2 regions of the Streptomyces sp. NPDC048417 genome follow, and region 2 is predicted to be linked to the other one. Evidence: riboswitches for the same ligand, from Rfam matches in the RefSeq annotation. Region 2 holds a riboswitch; the other holds the start of a gene.

Region 1 (9,194 bases), on a different contig from region 2:
GAAGCCGGAGAAGGCCAGACCCATGATCCACATGTCGGCGCCGACGCCCGGCGTGCGCACCGCGTCCGACAGCGGGGCGTAGGCGAACCAGCCGAAGTCGGCCGCGCCCTGCGGGGTGAGGAAACCGCCCACCGCGATCGTCGAGCCGAGCAGATAGAGCCAGTAGGCCAGCATGTTCAGGCGCGGGAAGGCGACGTCGGGCGCACCGATCTGAAGCGGCATGATCCAGTTCGCGAAGCCCGCGAACAACGGGGTCGCGAACATCAGCAGCATGATCGTTCCGTGCATCGTGAACGCCTGGTTGAACTGCTCGTTCGACATGATCTGCAGACCTGGCCGGGCCAGTTCGGCGCGCATGAACAGGGCCATCACGCCACCGACGCAGAAGAACGAGAACGCTGTGACCAGGTACAGCGTGCCGATCGTCTTGTGATCCGTGGTCGTGAGCCACTTGAGGTTCCTCATGCCCCGCCTGTGTCCGGGCCGGGCGAGCCGGTCACACTTCACTGGTGCGACGAGCGTCACCGAGAAGGGTGTGACGATCGGGAAGGTGCCGGACAAGAACCGAACATGAGCAACGACGAGATCTTCGCCGCTGCCTATCGCGAGCACTACTGGGCGGTCAGCCGTTATGTCGCGCGGCGACTGGACGGGCGGACCAGCGAGGTGGAGGAAGTGGTGGCGGAGGTGTTCACGGTGGCCTGGCGCCGCCGCGCCGACCTGCCGGCGGTCCCGCTGCCCTGGCTGTACGGCGTGGCGCGCAACTGCCTCGCCAACGCGGTACGCGGATACGGGCGCCGGCGCCGGCTGGTGGACCGGCTGGGCAACGACGAGACCGCGCACGGACGGCAGACCGTGGCCGGCCCGGACAGCGAGCGGCCCGGCTCCTGGGTGCACGAGGCACTGGGCCGGCTCTCCCCGGCCGACCAGGAGGTACTGCGGCTGACCGCGTGGGAGGAACTCGGCGTCGACGAGGTCGCGGTCGCCCTGGGCTGCGGCAGCCGGGCGGCGGCGATGCGGCTGCACCGCGCCCGCCGTCGGCTAAGAGCCGAGATAGACCGACTGCGCCCCCCTGCCGCCGAGGCTCTTCCCGAGGGACACCGCCATGGCTGACGAACTCGAACTGCTGCGCGCCGCCGACCCCGTGCCCGCCGCCGGCCCGCACTTCGGCGACGGCCCGCTGGACCACATCGCCGAACGCCACCTCTCCCGGTTGCTGCACGGCGCCCCCCACCCCGGGCGCCGGACCCGGCCGCGGCTGCTGTGGTCGCTCGCCGCGGCCCTCGTCGTCGCCACCGCCCTGACCCTGCTGCTCGGCGGTTCCGCGGGCACTCCCGCGGTCGCCGCACCCCGGCCGCTGGCCGTCCGCGTCCACTCCACCCCCGTACCGCTCGCCGAGGTCGCGAAACTGGCCGCCGTGGCGGCCCAGGACGGGTCCCCGGCGCTGCGCCAGGGCACCCACGTGCAGTCCTGGAGCCTCGGCATGAGCGACGGCAGGCCGCCGGTCACGCTGCCCGAGGAGAGGGTGGTGCGCTGGGCGGCCGACGGCAGCCACACCGAGCTGGTCGTGGCGACCGATCCGGCCCACCCCGGCCGCCCGGTCCTCACCGACGACGGCGACCGGCCGCGGCTGGTCGAGGACGGCCATGTGCTCAGCCGGCGCACCTTCCCGCCGATGTGGGGCGACGCCCCGCCGCTCGCCACACCCCCGCACGACCCGGCGAAACTGCGCACCTACCTGACCGAGCTGATCTACGGCCACACCCTCACGACATCGGAGCTCCTGGAGGCCACCGACGAGTTGCTCGACAACTGGACGCTCGGCGCGCGGGAGTCGGCGGCCCTGGCCGAACTCCTCGCCGACGCCAAGGGGCTGCGCCCGCTCGGCCAGGTCACCGACCGGCTCGGCCGCACCGGGCAGGCGTACGTCCACGACGAGGCCTCGGGCGCCCGGCGGATGCTGATCCTGGACCCGGCCACCGGTGCCGTACTCGGCCTGGAGACCACGTTCACCCGGGACGATCCCGAGTACGGCGTGCGGGCCGGTGACGTCATGGACTACAGCGCCTGGATGCGCTGATCACACCCCGAACTGCCGGGCGGCGGCGGTGACGGTCTGCTCCAGCAGCACGGCGATGGTCATCGGGCCGACCCCGCCCGGCACCGGCGTGATCAGCGAGGCCCGTTCGATCGCGGTGTCGAAATCGACGTCACCGACGTTCCCCTCGTTGTAGCCCGCGTCGAGCACGACCGCCCCCGGCTTGATGTCCTGGCCCCGGATCAGCCGGGGACGGCCGACGGCGGCGACCACGATGTCGGCCTCGCGAACGGCGGCCGAGAGGTCGGCGGTGCGAGAGTGGCAGTAGGTGACGGTGGCGTCGCGGGCGAGCAGCAGCATGCCGACCGGCTTGCCCAGGATCGCGCTGCGGCCGACGACCACCGCCCGCTTCCCGGCCGGGTCCACGTCGTACGCGTCGAGCAGGCGCAGGATGCCGCCGGGCGTGCAGGAGACGAAGCCCGGCAGGCCGAAGCTCATCGTCGCGAACGACGCGAAGGTCACGCCGTCCACGTCCTTCTCCGGCGCGATCGCCTCGAACGCGGCCCGCTCGTCGATGTGTTCGCCGACCGGGTGCTGCAACAGGATGCCGTGCACCGCCGGGTCGGCCGACAACTCCCGCAGGGTGCCGACGAGTTCCTCGGTGGTCGTGGTGGCGGGCAGCGCCACGTGCCGGGAGGCGATACCGGCCTTGCGGCTGCGGTTCTGCTTCATCCGGACGTAGGTGACGGAGGCCGGGTCCTCGCCGACCAGCACGGTCGCCAGGCACGGCGTGGTGCCGGTGCGTGCGGTGAACTCGGCGGCCCGCTGTGCGGTCTGCTCGACGATCCGGCGGGCGACGGCGGTTCCGTCCATGAGACGGGCAGGGGTCATGCGGCACACTCCTGAGCTGGTTCGACCTTGATCGCCCAGGCGCACGGCATCGACAGTGCGGGCCGCTCCCCGGTGGTGCTCCACCTCAGCGCCAGTCACGGCCCGCGCCCAGCGTAACCGAGACACTCAGCGTTTCCCACGGCGGTGCGCCGCCCGCAGGGCCGTCCGCAGCAGCATGACGGACGTACGCGGACGCGTGCGGCGGCGCTGCCCGAGCCCGGCCCCTGCCGAGAAGGTCCAGGTCAGCCGGGCGCTGACCTGGACCCTCGCGGTCCTTCCGGCTACTCGTCCCATGCCTGGATCATGATCTGTTCGGTGATCTTTCCGTCGCGCAGCGTGATCATCGACTCGGCGAGCACCCGGGCGCCGTCCGCGTACTCGCAGGACTCGCTGTAGGCGGCCCGGTCGCCCTGCACGATGCACTGGTCCAGCTTGTGCGTCATGTCCCGGCTGTAGACGTCGTCCAGCATCGCGGCTATGTCCCTGCGGCCGTGCAGGACCTTGGGATGGCTGGGCTGGGCGGTGCGGTCGACGATACGGATCTCCGCGTCGTCCGCGTAGAGCGCCAGCAGGGTGTTCCCTGTGTTTCCCTCCACGGCCCGGCGCAGTGTCTCGGTGTCGAACGTGGAGCCTGTCGCGGTGCCCATGGTGACCTCCTGCGGGAGCCCGCGACCCGATGCGGAGCGGGCCGCCAGAGCCCCACCTTCGAGCCTCCTCCGACCCGCCGGGCTCGGCAAGCGCAGGCCGGGCGCTCCGCCTGACGGGTGAGGGGGACCGGCTGCCCGTGTCCGGCCGGACGCCCGGGCCGTTGCTGGAGACATGATCTCAACACGACGTATCGTCGCCGCCGTCGGCCTCGCGGTCGGGGTCACCGGCCTCGCCGCGCCGCTGGCGAACGCGGCCGACGCGGGCGCGCAGCACCCCGGGAAGCTCAGCCCGCTCGGCGTGCTCGACTCGCTGGCCCGCAGTGACATCCCGGCGGAGTACAAGGACGAGATCCCCACGGTCTCGGAGCAGGTCCAGGGATTGAACGGACTCCACAAGCTGGGCGAACTGCACCAGATCACCGATCTGGCCGCGCCCGCCATGGGGCTGGTGCCGGGCATCGAGTACTGACCCCCGGCCGTTCTCCGAGGGCCGTCCCGGAAAGGGGCGGCCCTCCGCCGTATCCGGTGGCTCGGCGGCCAGGTGCCGGGTGCTCAGTGTTCGGCGGCCAGGAACTGCGTCGCCGCCAGCTCCGCGTACAGCGGATCCGCCGCCACCAGCTCCCGGTGCGTGCCCACCGCGCGGACCTGGCCCGCGTCCATCACCACGATCCGGTCGGCCATCGTCACCGTCGACAAGCGGTGCGCGACCACCAGCACCGTCGTCGACCGCGCCACATCGGCGACCGTGTCCCTGAGAGCCGCCTCGTTCACCGCGTCCAGCTGCGAGGTCGCCTCGTCCAGGAGCAACAGCCGGGGCCGGCGCAGCAACGCCCGCGCGATCGCGACCCGTTGCCGCTCCCCGCCGGACAGCTTGGTCCCGCGGTGCCCGACCAGCGTCTGCAGGCCCTGCGGCAGCCGCGCCACCAGACCGTCCAGCCGGGTCGTCTTGAGCACCCGCGTCACCGTGTCCTCGTCCGCCTCCGGATTGCCGAGGAGCAGGTTGTCCCTGAGCGACCCCGACAGCACGGGCGCGTCCTGCTCGACGTATCCGATGGCCGAGCGCAGCAGGGGCAGTTCCCAGTCGGTGAGCGGGCGGCCGTCGAGGGTGATCGTGCCGGACTCCGGGTCGTAGAACCGCTCGATCAGCGAGAAGACGGTGGTCTTGCCCGCGCCGGACGGACCGACGAACGCCGTCATGCCCCGGGCGGGTATCGCGAAGCTCACTCCGTGGTGGACGTACGGCAGGTCGTCGGCGTAGCGGAAGCGGACGTCGGTGAAGGTGACGGTGGCCGGTTCGGCGCCGGCGGACGGCAACTCGGCGGGCGCGGAAGGGGGTTCGGCGGGCAGCCGGAGCGCCTCCTGGATCCGGGCGAGCGCGCCGGCACCGGTCTGGTACTGCGTGATCGCGCCGACGACCTGCTGGATCGGCGACATCAGATAGAAGACGTACAGGAGGAAGGCGACCAGGGTGCCGACGCCGATCGCGCCCGTCGCCACCCTTGCTCCGCCCACCGCGAGGACCGTGATGAACGCCAGCTGCATCGCGAGCCCCGCCGTGTTGCCCGCCGCGGCCGACCATTTGGCGGCCCGCACGCTCTGCCGCCAGGACTCCTCGGCGGCCTCGTGCAGCGCCCGCTCCTCGCGGTGCTCGGCGCCCGACGCCTTCACGGTGCGCAGCGCGCCCAGCACCCGCTCCAGCGAGGCCCCCATCACCCCGACCGCGTCCTGCGCCCGCCGGCTCGCCCGGTTGATGCGCGGCACGATCGCGCCCAGCACCATGCCGGTCGCGGCGATCACCGCGAGCGTGACGCCCAGGAGCACTGGGTCGACCACGCCCATCATCACCACGGTGGCGACCAGGGTGAGCCCGCCGGTGCCGAGCGCGACCAGGGAGTCGGTGGTGACCTCGCGCAGCAGGGTGGTGTCCGAGGTGATCCGCGCCATCAGGTCACCGGGTTCGGTCCGGTCCACGGCGGTGATCCGCAGCCGCAGCAGGTACGACGACAGGGTGCGCCGTGCCCCGAGCACCACCGACTCGGCGGTGCGCCGCAGCACATACGAACCCAGGGCGCCGACCACGGTGTTGGTGACCACCAGACCCGCCATCGCGAGCAGCTTCCCGGTGATGGAACGGTCGTGGGACAGGTCGTCGATCAACCCCCGTGCCACCAGCGGCAGCAGCAGCCCGGTCCCCCCGGTCAGCAGCGAGAGCACCGCACCGGTCAACAGGGCCCAGCGGTGCGGCCGTACATAGGAGAGGAGCAGCCGGAACGCAGACGGACCGGTCCGGTCTCCCGTCCGTCGCGGCGGAACTGCGTCTGCGGTGGTCACGGTGCTCCTCGTCCGGGCGGTGGGCGGCGCACCAAGGCTACGTCGGGCGACCCCGGCCCCGGGCCCGGTCACCCACGGGCGGAACCGATCTTCGCCAGGGCCGCGGCCAGGTCCGCCGGGCCGGCCGCCGGCAGCGGCCGGCCCGGGTGCGCCGCCCGAGCCCCGGCCCGGCGAGGACCGGCACACCGGCGGTGCAGCGGACCAGGCCTTCCCGGCCCACCACCCGCGGGGCGCGCCCGGCGGGGCGGACGGCGGGGCCACCGGGCAGCTGAAGGGCCGGCCGCGTCGGCCATACGCCGGCACTCTGTCCTCGATCCCGGTCGCATCACCCCCGGGGGGTATCCGCATCGGAAAGATCCGCAACGATCGACGTGCTCCGTGCCGTTACCGATCGGTCACGCGTAGGGTCGGAAGACAGGCACGTCAGCAGAGCGACGAAAGGGTCAGGTCCATGGCGCAGGAAGTACGCGGCGTGATCGCACCGGGCAAGGACGAGCCGGTGCGGGTCGAGACGATCGTGGTGCCGGACCCCGGGCCCGGCGAAGCCGTCGTACAGGTACAGGCCTGCGGGGTCTGTCACACCGACCTGCACTACAAACAGGGTGGAATCAACGACGAGTTCCCGTTCCTGCTCGGTCACGAGGCCGCCGGAGTGGTGGAGTCGGTCGGCGAGGGTGTCACGGAGGTGGCGCCCGGGGACTTCGTGATCCTCAACTGGCGTGCCGTGTGCGGGAACTGCCGGGCCTGTCTGCGCGGCCGCCCCTGGTACTGCTTCAACACCCACAACGCCGAGCAGAAGATGACCCTCGCCTCGACCGGACAGGAGCTGTCCCCGGCGCTGGGTATCGGCGCCTTCGCGGAGAAGACGCTGGTCGCCGCCGGACAGTGCACCAAGGTCGACCCGGCCGTCTCCCCGGCCGTCGCCGGACTGCTCGGCTGCGGGGTGATGGCCGGCATCGGCGCCGCGATCAACACGGGCAACGTCGGCCGGGGTGACTCGGTCGCCGTGATCGGCTGCGGCGGGGTCGGCGACGCGGCGATCGCCGGGGCCCGGCTGGCGGGCGCCGCGAAGATCATCGCCGTCGACATCGACGACCGGAAGCTGGAGACGGCACGTACTCTCGGCGCCACCCACACGGTCAACTCGCGCGGAGGCGACCCCGTCGAGGCGATCCGCGAGCTGACCGGCGGCTTCGGCGCCGACGTCGTCATCGAGGCGGTCGGCCGCCCGGAGACCTACCGGCAGGCCTTCTACGCCCGCGACCTCGCCGGCACGGTGGTGCTCGTCGGCGTACCGACCCCCGAGATGAAACTCGAACTGCCGCTCCTCGACGTCTTCGGCCGCGGTGGGGCGCTCAAGTCCAGCTGGTACGGCGACTGCCTGCCCTCCCGGGACTTCCCCGTGCTGATCGACCTGCACCTCCAGGGCCGGCTGCCGCTGGACGCCTTCGTCACCGAGACCATCCAGCTCGACGAGGTGGAGAAGGCCTTCGACCGGATGCACCAGGGCGACGTGCTGCGTTCGGTGGTGCTGCTCTGATGACCACGCGCATCGAACGCCTCGTCACCTCCGGACAGTTCACCCTCGACGGCGGCACCTGGGACGTCGAGAACAACGTATGGATCATCGGCGACGAGCGCGAAGTGATCGTCATCGACGCCGCCCACGATGCCGAGGCCATCGCCGAGGCGGTCGACGACCGCGTACTGAAGGCGATCGTGTGCACCCACGCCCACAACGACCACATCGACGCCGCCCCCGCCCTCGCGGACCTGACCGGCGCCAAGATCTGGCTGCACCCCGACGACCTGCCGCTGTGGAAGCTCACCCACCCCGACCGCGACCCCGACAACCATCTGACCGACGGGCTCGTCATCGAGGCGGCCGGCGCCGACCTGACCGTGCTGCACACACCCGGCCACGCGCCCGGCGCCGTCTGCCTCCACGAGCCCGGCCTGGCCGTCGTCTTCACCGGTGACACCCTCTTCCAGGGTGGCCCCGGCGCCACCGGACGGTCGTACTCCCACTTCCCGACGATCATCGACTCCGTCCGGGACAGGCTGCTCACCCTCCCGCCGGAGACGAAGGTCCTGACCGGACACGGCGAGTCGACCACCATCGGCGCCGAGGCCCCCCATCTGGAGGAGTGGATCACCCGAGGGCACTGACCCGTCCGGGCGGACGGCAGCCGCCAGGAAAAGACCACAGGGGATGTCAGGCTTCCGCGGAAATCCCGCCACCGGCCACCGCGGAACCGGCACGCCCCTCACCCGTCGGACACCGCCCGCGTCGGCCAGAGCGCCGGGTGCCCCGGAGGCAGCGCGAGATCCTCGCGTACGGCGGTGTAGTAGCGCTCGCGGCAGGCCCGCTGCCGAGCCAGCAGGTCCTGCCAGGCGTCCGGGTCGACCGTCCCCGCGCGCATGAACCGCTCCATGGCCATCACCGTGGTCACCCACTCCCGTGCCCGCTCGACCACCTCCCGGCTGCCCAGCATGATCAGCGCCTCCCCGGCCGGGTCGCGGCCGTCGGTGGCCGCCGCCAGCTGCGACTCGGCCTCGGCCGGCGAGATCGGGTGCGGATGCGGGTCGTTGCCGAGATGGGCGGCGACGCGGTAGGCGAGGTTCACCGATTTCTTCAGCGCCCGCGCGTAGTCGGTGTACACCGCCAGCCGCCGCTCCTCCCAGCGCGCCTCCTGCTCCCGCCGGAACCGCGCCCGATCACCCCGCACCACGGCGAGATACGAGCCGAGCGCGCCGATCACGACGCCTATGAGAGCGGGGAGTTGCTGCAAGAACGCGGACATGGCCGCACGCTATCTGTCCTGTTGATCCTTCCGCCCGTACGGTCGTGCCATGACCGGACTCAATCGCTTTGCGGGACACGGGGTTCTCGTCACGGGCGCGGCCCGCGGCATCGGCGCGGCCGTCGCCCGGCGGCTGGCCGAGGAGGGCGCACGGGTGCTGGCGACCGACCGGGACCTGTCCGAGGCCGAGCGGACGGCGGCCGCGCTGCGCGAACAGGGGCTGGCCGTCGAGGCGTTCGGCTGCGACGTGGCCGACGGGGACTCCGTGGCGGCCGCCGTCGACCGTGCCGTCGGCTCCTTCGGCGGACTCGACGTGCTGGTGAACTGCGCGGCGCACTGCACCCCGGACGTCCCGCTCTTCGAGGACCAGCCGGACGACGGCTGGGACCTCGACCTGGACATCACCCTCACCGGCGTGCACCGCTGCTGCCGGGCCGCCCTGCCGCACCTGGCGGACTCCGGCCGGGGCGCCGTCGTCAGCAT
Region 2 (9,194 bases):
TCCAGCTCGGCGATCGGCTTGCCGGTGAGGGTGGAGTAGATGGTGAGGAGGTTGCTGACGCCCGGCTTGAGCACCGCGTCGTAGCGGATCACGGTGTCCGTGTCGGTGACCGCGCTCTTGACCTTCTTCGCCGTCGCCTTCGGTTCGTCGAGGAGGTTGATGAGGCCCTTGGGCGTGGACGCCGACTTGCTCATCTTGATCGACGGGTCCTGGAGGTCGTAGATCTTCGCCGTCTCCTTGAGGATGTACGGCTTGGGGATGGTGAAGGTCTCGCCGAAGCGGCCGTTGAAGCGCTCGGCGAGGTCGCGGGTGAGCTCGACGTGCTGGCGCTGGTCCTCGCCGACCGGCACCTCGTTGGCCTGGTAGAGCAGGATGTCGGCGACCTGGAGGATCGGGTACGTGAACAGGCCGACGCTGGCGCGGTCCGCGCCCTGCTTGGCCGCCTTGTCCTTGAACTGGGTCATCCGGCTGGCCTCGCCGAAGCCGGTGAGGCAGTTCATGATCCAGGCGAGCTGGGCATGCTCCGGGACATGGCTCTGCACGAAGAGGGTGCAGCGGTCCGGGTCCAGGCCGGCGGCGAGCAGTTGCGCGGCGGCGAGGCGGGTGTTGGCGCGCAGGTCGGCGGGATCCTGCGGGATCGTGATCGCGTGCAGGTCGACGACCATGTAGAAGGCGTCGTGGGACTCCTGGAGGGCCACCCACTGGCGGACGGCGCCGAGGTAGTTGCCGAGGTGGAACGAGCCGGCGGTGGGCTGGATGCCGGAGAGCACGCGGGGTCGATCAGAGGCCATGCTCACCATTCTCGCAGAGGGTGAGGGTGGGATTGGTCTCCGAGGCGGGGGGGTTGTCCGGTGCGCGGGGAACTGCGGCGCCGTTGCGGCTGGTCGCGCAGTTCCCCGCGCCCCTCTGGGGCGCTGCCCCTGAGGGCGTCGATCAGCCCAGGTCGATCTCGGGGTACAGGGGGAACCCGGCGACCAGGTCCGTCGCCCGCTGCGCGATCTCCGTCGACACCTTCTCGTCCAGGACGTGGGAGGCCTTGCTCGGGGCGCCCGACTTCGTCGTGCCCGGCTCCGTCGCCGTCAGCACGCGGTCGATCAGGGCCGCGACCTCGTCCATCTCGGCCGTGCCCAGGCCGCGCGTGGTCAGCGCCGGGGTGCCGATGCGGATGCCGGAGGTGTACCAGGCGCCGTTCGGGTCGGCCGGGATCGCGTTGCGGTTGGTGACGATGCCGGAGTCGAGCAGGGCGGACTCGGCCTGGCGGCCGGTGAGGCCGTAGGACGACTCGACGTCGATCAGGTTGAGGTGGTTGTCCGTGCCGCCGGTGACGAGGGTGGCGCCGCGGCGCGTCAGGCCCTCGGCCAGGGCGCGCGCGTTGTCGACGATCCGCTGGGCGTAGTCCTGGAAGGCGGGCTGCCGGGCCTCGGCCAGGGCGACGGCCTTGGCGGCCATGACGTGCGGGAGCGGGCCGCCGAGGACCATCGGGCAGCCGCGGTCGACCTGGTCCTTCAGCGAGTCGTCGCACAGGACCATGCCGCCGCGCGGCCCGCGCAGTGACTTGTGGGTGGTGGTGGTGACGATCTGGGCGTGCGGGACCGGGTCGAAGTCGCCGGTCAGGACCTTGCCGGCGACCAGGCCGGCGAAGTGCGCCATGTCGACCATCAGGGTCGCGCCGACCTCGTCGGCGATCTCCCGCATGATCCGGAAGTTCACCAGACGGGGGTACGCGGAGTAGCCGGCCACGAGGATCAGCGGCTTGAAGTCGAGGGCCTGGGCGCGCAGCGCGTCGTAGTCGATCAGGCCGGTGGCCGGGTCGGTGCCGTAGGAGCGCTGGTCGAACATCTTGCCGGAGATGTTCGGGCGGAAGCCGTGGGTGAGGTGACCGCCGGCGTCCAGGGACATGCCGAGCATCCGCTGGTTGCCGAAGGCCTGCCGCAGCTCGGCCCAGTCGGCCTCGGAGAGGTCGTTGACCTGGCGGGCGCCCGTCTTCTGGAGGAAGGGGACCTCGACGCGGTCGGCGAGGACGGCCCAGAAGGCGACCAGGTTGGCGTCGATGCCGGAGTGCGGCTGGACGTAGGCGTGGCGGGCGCCGAACAGCTCGCGGGCGTGCTCGGCGGCGAGCGCCTCGACGGTGTCGACGTTGCGGCAGCCGGCGTAGAAGCGGCGGCCGACGGTGCCCTCGGCGTACTTGTCGCTGAACCAGTTGCCCATCGCGAGCAGGGTGGCCGGCGAGGCGTAGTTCTCGGAGGCGATCAGCTTGAGCATCTCGCGCTGGTCGTGGACCTCCTGGCCGATGGCGTCGGCGATGCGCGGCTCGACCGCGCGGATCACGTCGAGGGCCGCGCGATACGCGGTGGACTCGGTGGAGAGGGGCTCGGTGGAACGGGGCTCGGACATTCGGGACCTCCGGACATGGCGTTCGGCGTTCACGGTTCGGCCCAGGCGCACGGCACTCGATCAGGCACGGGCCGCTCCCCGATGGTCGGTCCCATCCCAGCGCGCCAGTCACGGCCCGCTGGTCAGACTACCGGGCACGCCTCGTCCGAGGGCCATGGCGTCCACCAGTCGGGCGGGGCGGCACGCCTGCCCGACTGGTGGACGCCACGGCCGCCGGGCCCCACCGGCAGGAACCGGGGCCGCCGGGCCGGGTCAGGCGGCGGAGGGCAGGATCACGTGGGGCAGGAAGCGGGCGTAGTCGTCCGTCACCAGGCCCCGCGACTCCCTGATGCCCAGTCCCGCCGCCTCTTCGCCCACCACCCATGCGCCGAGCACCACATGGTTGCCGTCGAACGAGGGCAGCGGGGCCAGTTCCTGGTAGCAGCACGGCTCTTCGCGTACGACGCTCCCCGCGCCCGGCGGGTGGACGAGCACGCCCGCACCCTCCCGCCCCAGCAGCGGCTTGCTGACGTAGCCCGTCGTGCGGGCCAGTTCCCGCGGGCCGTCCACGTACGCCGGCAGCAGGTTCGGGTGCCCCGGATACAGCTCCCACAGGATCGCCAGCAGCGCCTTGTTGCTCAGCAGCATCTTCCAGGCCGGCTCTATCCACATCGTGGTGCCCGTGCCGCCGCCGTTGTCCAGGGTGTCGAGGACGTGGGCGGCGAAGGCGTCGGTCGTGAGCCATTCCCACGGGTAGAGCTTGAAGCAGCTGCGGATGAACCGGAGTCGGTTGTCGACGAAGCGGCCGGAGAGGGTGTCCCAGCCGATCTCCTCCATGGAGATCCAGTCGGTGTCCAGGCCCGCCTGCTCGGCGGTCTCCTTCAGGTAGGCGACCGTCATCAGGTCCTCGCCGAGTTCGTCGGCGCAGGAGTGCGCGAAGTGCAGGGGGATGCCGGGCGGGAGCAGCCGGGCCTGCCGCTGCCAGGCGGCGACGAGGCGTTCGTGGAGGCTGTTCCACTGGTCGGCGCCCGGAAAGCGGTCCTCCATCCAGAACCACTGGGCCGAGGCCGCCTCCACCAGGGAGGTGGGGGTGTCGGCGTTGTACTCCAGGAGTTTCGCCGGGCCCGTGCCGTCATAGCGGAGGTCGAAGCGGCCGTAGAGGGAGGGGAGTTCGGCGCGGCGGTGCCAGGCCTCGGTGACGGCGGCGCGGATGCGGGGGTCGGTGATGCCCAGCTCGGCGAAACGATCCTGCGCAACGATGTGACCCGCCGCCGCCAGGCACATCGCGTGCAGTTCCTCGACCACCTCCTCCAGCGCCTCCACCTCGTCGAGGGTGAAGACGTAGTAGGCGGTCTCGTCCCAGTACGGGCGCAGGGTGCCGTCCGGGTGGCGGGTGAGGGGGTAGATCAGGCCCTGCCCCTCGACGGTCCGCTGCCAGTCGGGGCGGGGTTCCGTGGTACGACGACGCATCGTGCGGTCAGCCGCCGGAGCTGCCGTGGCCGCTGCCGTGGCCGAAGCCGCCGCGGTGGACGCTGTGGCCGCCGCTCGACGAGCCGCCGGAGCCCTTGGCCGGCTTGCTGAACGAGCCGCCGCTGACCCAGCCGCTCTTCTTCTTGCCACCGTAGTAGTAGGCGCCGTTGACGGCGGCCTTGGTGGAGGTGCAGTTCTTGTCGGAGACGACCTGGTAGCCCTTGGCGGCGGTGTAGCTGTTGCGGTCGACGCAGCGCTTGTCGGGGTCGGAGGAGCAGGCGGTGAGGGCGGCGGCCAGGAGGCCCATACCGCCGAGGATCACCGTGCCCGAGCGGAGTTGCCGGCGCGTGTCAGCCATGTTCGTGTTCCCCCGTGTGATGTGCGGTGGGCCGACGGCGGTTGAGTGATCGTCGGCCGGGTGTCCGGCGACAGCTTAGACGAGCGGATCCAGCCCGCTTCGACTTGTCATGTCCAGGTAAGAAAATCATGTGAAGCCGTCGGAGGTCCTGCCGCCGCGCCGCGCACTCCGGGTACCGTCCAGCTGTTCGTAGGTGAACGATCAACTTCGAACTCTACGCGCGAAGACACCACCCCGCAGCACCCGCACCGCCATCCCCCTCGCACCCCCACCGACGGAGGAATGACAGATGCCCGGCTTCGCCGCCTCGCGCCACAAACTCACCACGGCCCTGACCGTGCTCGGCCTGCTCACCGCAGGAGCCGCGCTCCAGGTCGGCACCGCGGCCGCCCCCGCCCATGCCGCCACCGCCTACCGCGTCCTGTTCGACGACGGCCACGCCGAGGAGGCCGGCAACGCGGACTGGATCATCTCCACCAGCAAGCCCGACCCGCTCTCCCAGGACTCCTCCCCGTCCTCCGACAAGGACTGGACCGGCGCACTGTCGTCGTGGGGCGTCGCCCTGCAGAAGACCGGTGACTACAGCCTGAAGACCGCGACGAGCGCCCTCACGTACGGGGGTTCGTCGACGACCGACCTGTCGAAGTTCGACGCGCTGGTACTGCCCGAGCCCAACACCAAGTTCACCACCGCCGAGAAGACGGCGATCATGAACTTCGTGAAGGCCGGCGGGGGTCTGTTCATGATCTCCGACCACACCGGGGCCGACCGCAACAGCGACGGCTACGACGCGGTCGAGATCCTCAACGACCTGATGACCAACAACAGCGTCGACTCGACCGACCCGTTCGGCTTCTCGATCGACTCGCTGGACATCAGCTCCGGCTACCCGGCCGCGATCAGCGACAGCAGCAACGCGGTGCTGCACGGCGGCTTCGGCACGGTCACCAAGAGCCTGATCGCCGACGGGACCACGGCGACCCTCAAGCCGTCCGACAACGCGGCCGCCAAGGGGCTGGTGTACCGCAGCGGTTACTCCGGCAACACCGGCGCGTTCTTCGCCACCAGCACCTTCGGCAGCGGCCGGGTCGCCTTCTGGGGCGACAGCTCCCCGATCGACGACGGCACCGGCCAGTCCGGCAACACCCTGTACGACGGCTGGAACGACAGCGGCGCCACCAACGCCGCCCTCGCCCTCAACGCCACCGCCTGGCTCGCCGGCGCCAGCTGACCCGCAAGGGGAGGGAGCGGGTCCTGGGTTCGCCCCGGGCCCGCTTCGCACTGTCCCCACGATCACCGTCCGCTCCCCTCCCCCAGGGCCTGTCTGACGATTCCCGTCGTCGCCCGGAGGGCGGCCTCGCGGCGTCAGGTGCGTGCTCTCGGCGCCCCGGGCGCAGGCCCTCGTACGGGACGTACTCGGGTCTGCGCCCGGTGCGCCGAGTGGGGGCACCTCCCACGCCCTCAAGGCAGTGGGGGAGCGTGCACGGCATCGTGAGGCAGACGGGAGTTGTCAGACAGGCCCTAGAGTCCCTTTGTGCTCTTTGGAATGGTGTGCGCCCTCGCGGCCGCGATCTGCTTCGGTACGGCGACCGTCCTGCAGGCGATGGCCGCGCGGGCGGCCGGTGACGGCACGGGCGGGGAGGCCGCGCTGCTGCTGCGGGCCGTGCGGCAGTGGCGGTACGTCGTCGGACTGGGCCTGGACGGGCTCGGGTTCGTGTTCCAGATCCTGGCGCTGCGGTCGCTCCCCATCTACGCGGTGAGCGCGGCGCTGGCGTCGAGCCTCGCGGTGACCGCGGTGGTCGCGGCCCGGCTGCTGCGGGCGCGGCTGAGCGGGCTGGAGTGGGGCGCGGTGGGGGTGGTGTGCGCGGGGCTCGCGATGCTGGGGCTGGCGTCGGGTCCTGAGGGCGACCGGGCCGGGTCCGACGCGCTGAAGTACGCGATGCTCGCGACCGCGGTGGGCGTGCTGCTGCTCGGGCTCGTCGGCGGGCGGCTGTCGGGGCGCTGGCGGGCGCTGCTGCTGGGCCTCGGGGCGGGGTTCGGGTTCGGGGTGGTGGAGGTGTCGGTGCGGCTCGTCGACACCCTGTGGCCGGGCGGCCTGCTCACCAACCCGGCGACCTACGCGCTGCTCGTCGGCGGCGGTGGCGCCTTCCTGCTGCTGACCTCGGCGCTCCAGCGCGGCTCGGTGACCACGACGACGGCCGGGATGGTGATCGGCGAGACGATCGGCCCGGCGGCCATCGGCGTGGTGTGGCTCGGGGACCGGACCCGGGAGGGGCTCGCCTGGCTCGGGGTGCTCGGTTTCACGGTGGCCGTGGCGGGGGCGCTGGCGCTGGCCCGGTTCGGAGAGGCGCCCGGGGCGCAGGACACGGGCCACGGGGCGCCCGAGCCCGTCGGTCCAGCGCGTCCGTGATCCCGTCCCACAGGCGGGACCTGGCCTCCAGGGCGACGACGGTTCCTGGAACTCATTCGACGCCGGTCACCGCCGGGTCCGACAGCACCGCGCACAGGATGTCCAGCGCCCCCGACCAGGCGTGGTCGGCGGGGGTGCCGTAGCCGAGGACGAGGGCGTCCAGGGGTGCGGTGACCGCGTCGGGGTGGCGGTGGCGCGGGGTGAGGCCGTCGAGGGCGAGGCCCTGTGCGGCGGCGGCGCGGATCACCCGGCGCTCGGTGCCGGGCGGAAGCCGCAGCAGCACGTGCAGGCCGGCCGCGATGCCGGTGACCCGGATGCCCGGGGCGCGCTCGGCGAGGGCCGCGACCAGGGCGTCCCGGCGGCGCCGGTAGCGGTAGCGGGACGCGCGGACGTGCCGGTCGTAGGCGCCGGAGGTGATGAACTCGGCGAGCGTCAGCTGGTCCGGCGCACCGCAGGTGTCCACGCCGCCCTTGACCTCCGTCACCTCCCGGGCCACGCGCGGCGGCAGCACCATCCAGGCCAGCCGCAGTGCGGGCGCCAGGGACTTGCTGGCCGTGCCCAGGTAGACGACCTCGTCGGGGGCGAGGCCCTGGAGGGCGCCGACGGGACGGCGGTCGTAGCGGAACTCGCCGTCGTAGTCGTCCTCCAGGACCAGGCCGCCGGTGCGCCGCGCCCAGTCGACGACGGCCGCCCGCCGGTCGTGGTGCAGCGGCGCGCCCATCGGGAACTGGTGGGCGGGGGTCAGCAGCACCGCGGCCGGGCCCTGGGGCAGGTCCCTTGTGTCCGTGCCGAGTTGATCGAAAGGCAGTGGGCAGGTGCGGAGTCCGGCCGTCGTCAGCAGCCCCCAGTGCTCGTCGAGGCCGTAGGACTCCACGGCGACCGTGTCCGCCCCGCGGACCCGCAGCAGCCGGCCGAGCAGGCTCAGGCCGTGCGCGAACCCGGCGCAGATCACGATGCGTTCGGGGTCGGCGCGTACCCCCCGGGCACGGGCGAGGTAGGCGGCGAGCGCGGTGCGCAGTTCGACGCGGCCGCACGGATCGCCGTAGTCGAAGGCCTCGTTGGGGGCGGTGGTGAGGGCGCGGCGGGCCGCCCTGAGCCATTCGGCGCGCGGGAAGGCGGAGAGGTCGGGGTGGCCGGCGCGCAGGTCGTAGGCGGGGCGGTGGGCGGTCGTGCCGCCGGCGGGTGTCGCTCCGTGCCGCCCGGCCGGCGACGGCGTCGGCTCCCTGGTCGCGACCCGGGTGCCGGAGCCCTGGCGGGCGGTGAGCCAGCCCTCGGCGACCAGGTCGGCGTAGGCGTCGGCGACGGTGTTACGGGCGATGCCCAGGTCGACGGCGAGGGAACGGGACGACGGCAGCCGGGTCCCGGGGATCAGCCGGCCGCCGCGGACCGCTTCGCGCAGGGCGTCGGTCAGGCCCCGGCGCAGGCCCGGACCGGCCGGTTCCAGATGGAGGTCGACGCCCAGAGTGGCCCATGTTTTCCCCATGGAAATGGACCATACTCCTGGGCTGCCTCACTCCTAGGGTCGAGATATGACCACAGAACACCCGACTGAGTACGCGCCCGAACACTCCCCCCGCCTGCCCTGGTCGGAGCTGGTGCCCGACGTCTACCGGGCGATGGTCCGGCTGGACACCGCCGCCCGGAAGGGCCTCGACCCGAAGCTCCTGGAGCTGGTGAAGATCCGGGCCTCGCAGCTCAACCGCTGTGCGCTCTGCGTGGACATGCACAGCAAGGACGCGCTGGCGCAGGGCGAGAGCGTCGAGCGGATCATCCAGCTCAGCGCCTGGGACGAGTCCGAGCACTTCTACACCGAGAAGGAGCTGGCGGCGCTGGGCCTGACGGAGGCGGTGACCGTCCTCACTGGGGGCACCTCCCAGACGAAGTCTGGGGGAGGCTTTGTGCCGGACAACGTCTACGACCGGGCCGCCAAGCACTTCGAGGAGGCGGAGCTGGCCCAGCTGATCGCCGCGATCACGGTGATCAACGCGTGGAACCGGTTCGGGGTGACCTGCCGTCTGGTGCCGGGGCACTACACGCCGGGGCAGCACGCGTGAGCGAGGCCGGTGTCCGCCCGGCCGGGGCTCCGGCAGGGGGCCACGGCGGCGGTCCGGGAGATCGCCGCCTGGCTCCGTCGGACGGGGCGGCCGGGATCACCTCACGTGGCTGACCGCCGCCGGGCGGAAGCGCCGGTACAGCACCACTCCGGCCGTCAGCGACGCCAGGCTCGCGGCGGCCGGCGCCCAGGGGTTGCCCGTTCCGGTGTGGGCGAGCGTGCCGGTCGTCCGCTGCCGGACGACGGTGGCGGGCGGCTTCGGCGCCGGGTGCGCCTTGGCCGGGTGTGACGGCTGGTGGCGGACGGGAGGCGTGGACCGGACGGGCTTGTCGGGATGGTCGGCCGGTGTGTCGACGGACTCGTTGCCGAAGACGGGATTGCCGATACCCACCACGTTCACGCTGTTGCCGATGGCGTTCAGGGGAACGTCGACCGGAAGCTGGATGCCGTTGCCGGAGAGGACGCCCGGTGAGTCGTGGGCGCTGCCGACGGCCGCGGCCCCTTCCTTCTCCTTGGCCTTGCCACCCTCG

What was found. A riboswitch is a leader RNA that binds a small molecule or an ion and turns the genes downstream of it on or off. The one in region 2 is predicted to bind ZMP and ZTP.
Region 1: another riboswitch for ZMP and ZTP. It lies ahead of AB0D59_RS11420 (bifunctional 5,10-methylenetetrahydrofolate dehydrogenase/5,10-methenyltetrahydrofolate cyclohydrolase); the one in region 2 lies ahead of AB0D59_RS09975 (glycine hydroxymethyltransferase).

The regions. Positions count from the first base shown of each region.
Region 1 covers NZ_JBEZKI010000006.1:80,908-90,101, forward strand. The annotation lists gene ctaD (cytochrome c oxidase subunit I) at 1-465, opposite strand, end outside; gene AB0D59_RS11410 (sigma-70 family RNA polymerase sigma factor) at 571-1,113, shown strand; gene AB0D59_RS11415 (CU044_5270 family protein) at 1,106-2,080, shown strand; gene AB0D59_RS11420 (bifunctional 5,10-methylenetetrahydrofolate dehydrogenase/5,10-methenyltetrahydrofolate cyclohydrolase) at 2,081-2,929, opposite strand; ZMP/ZTP riboswitch at 2,956-3,038, opposite strand; gene AB0D59_RS11425 (hypothetical protein) at 3,056-3,223, opposite strand; gene AB0D59_RS11430 (nuclear transport factor 2 family protein) at 3,211-3,576, opposite strand; gene AB0D59_RS11435 (hypothetical protein) at 3,749-4,045, shown strand; gene AB0D59_RS11440 (ABC transporter ATP-binding protein) at 4,129-5,907, opposite strand; gene AB0D59_RS11445 (S-(hydroxymethyl)mycothiol dehydrogenase) at 6,359-7,447, shown strand; gene AB0D59_RS11450 (MBL fold metallo-hydrolase) at 7,447-8,076, shown strand; gene AB0D59_RS11455 (hypothetical protein) at 8,175-8,711, opposite strand; gene AB0D59_RS11460 (SDR family NAD(P)-dependent oxidoreductase) at 8,761-9,194, shown strand, end outside.
Region 2 covers NZ_JBEZKI010000005.1:184,265-193,458, reverse strand. The annotation lists gene trpS (tryptophan--tRNA ligase) at 1-791, opposite strand, end outside; gene AB0D59_RS09975 (glycine hydroxymethyltransferase) at 934-2,394, opposite strand; ZMP/ZTP riboswitch at 2,427-2,516, opposite strand; gene AB0D59_RS09970 (glutathionylspermidine synthase family protein) at 2,647-3,843, opposite strand; gene AB0D59_RS09965 (hypothetical protein) at 3,851-4,201, opposite strand; partial or broken gene AB0D59_RS09960 (hydrolase) at 4,491-5,429, shown strand; gene AB0D59_RS09955 (DMT family transporter) at 5,748-6,611, shown strand; gene AB0D59_RS09950 (PLP-dependent aminotransferase family protein) at 6,664-8,094, opposite strand; gene AB0D59_RS09945 (carboxymuconolactone decarboxylase family protein) at 8,141-8,665, shown strand; gene AB0D59_RS09940 (chaplin) at 8,762-9,194, opposite strand, start outside.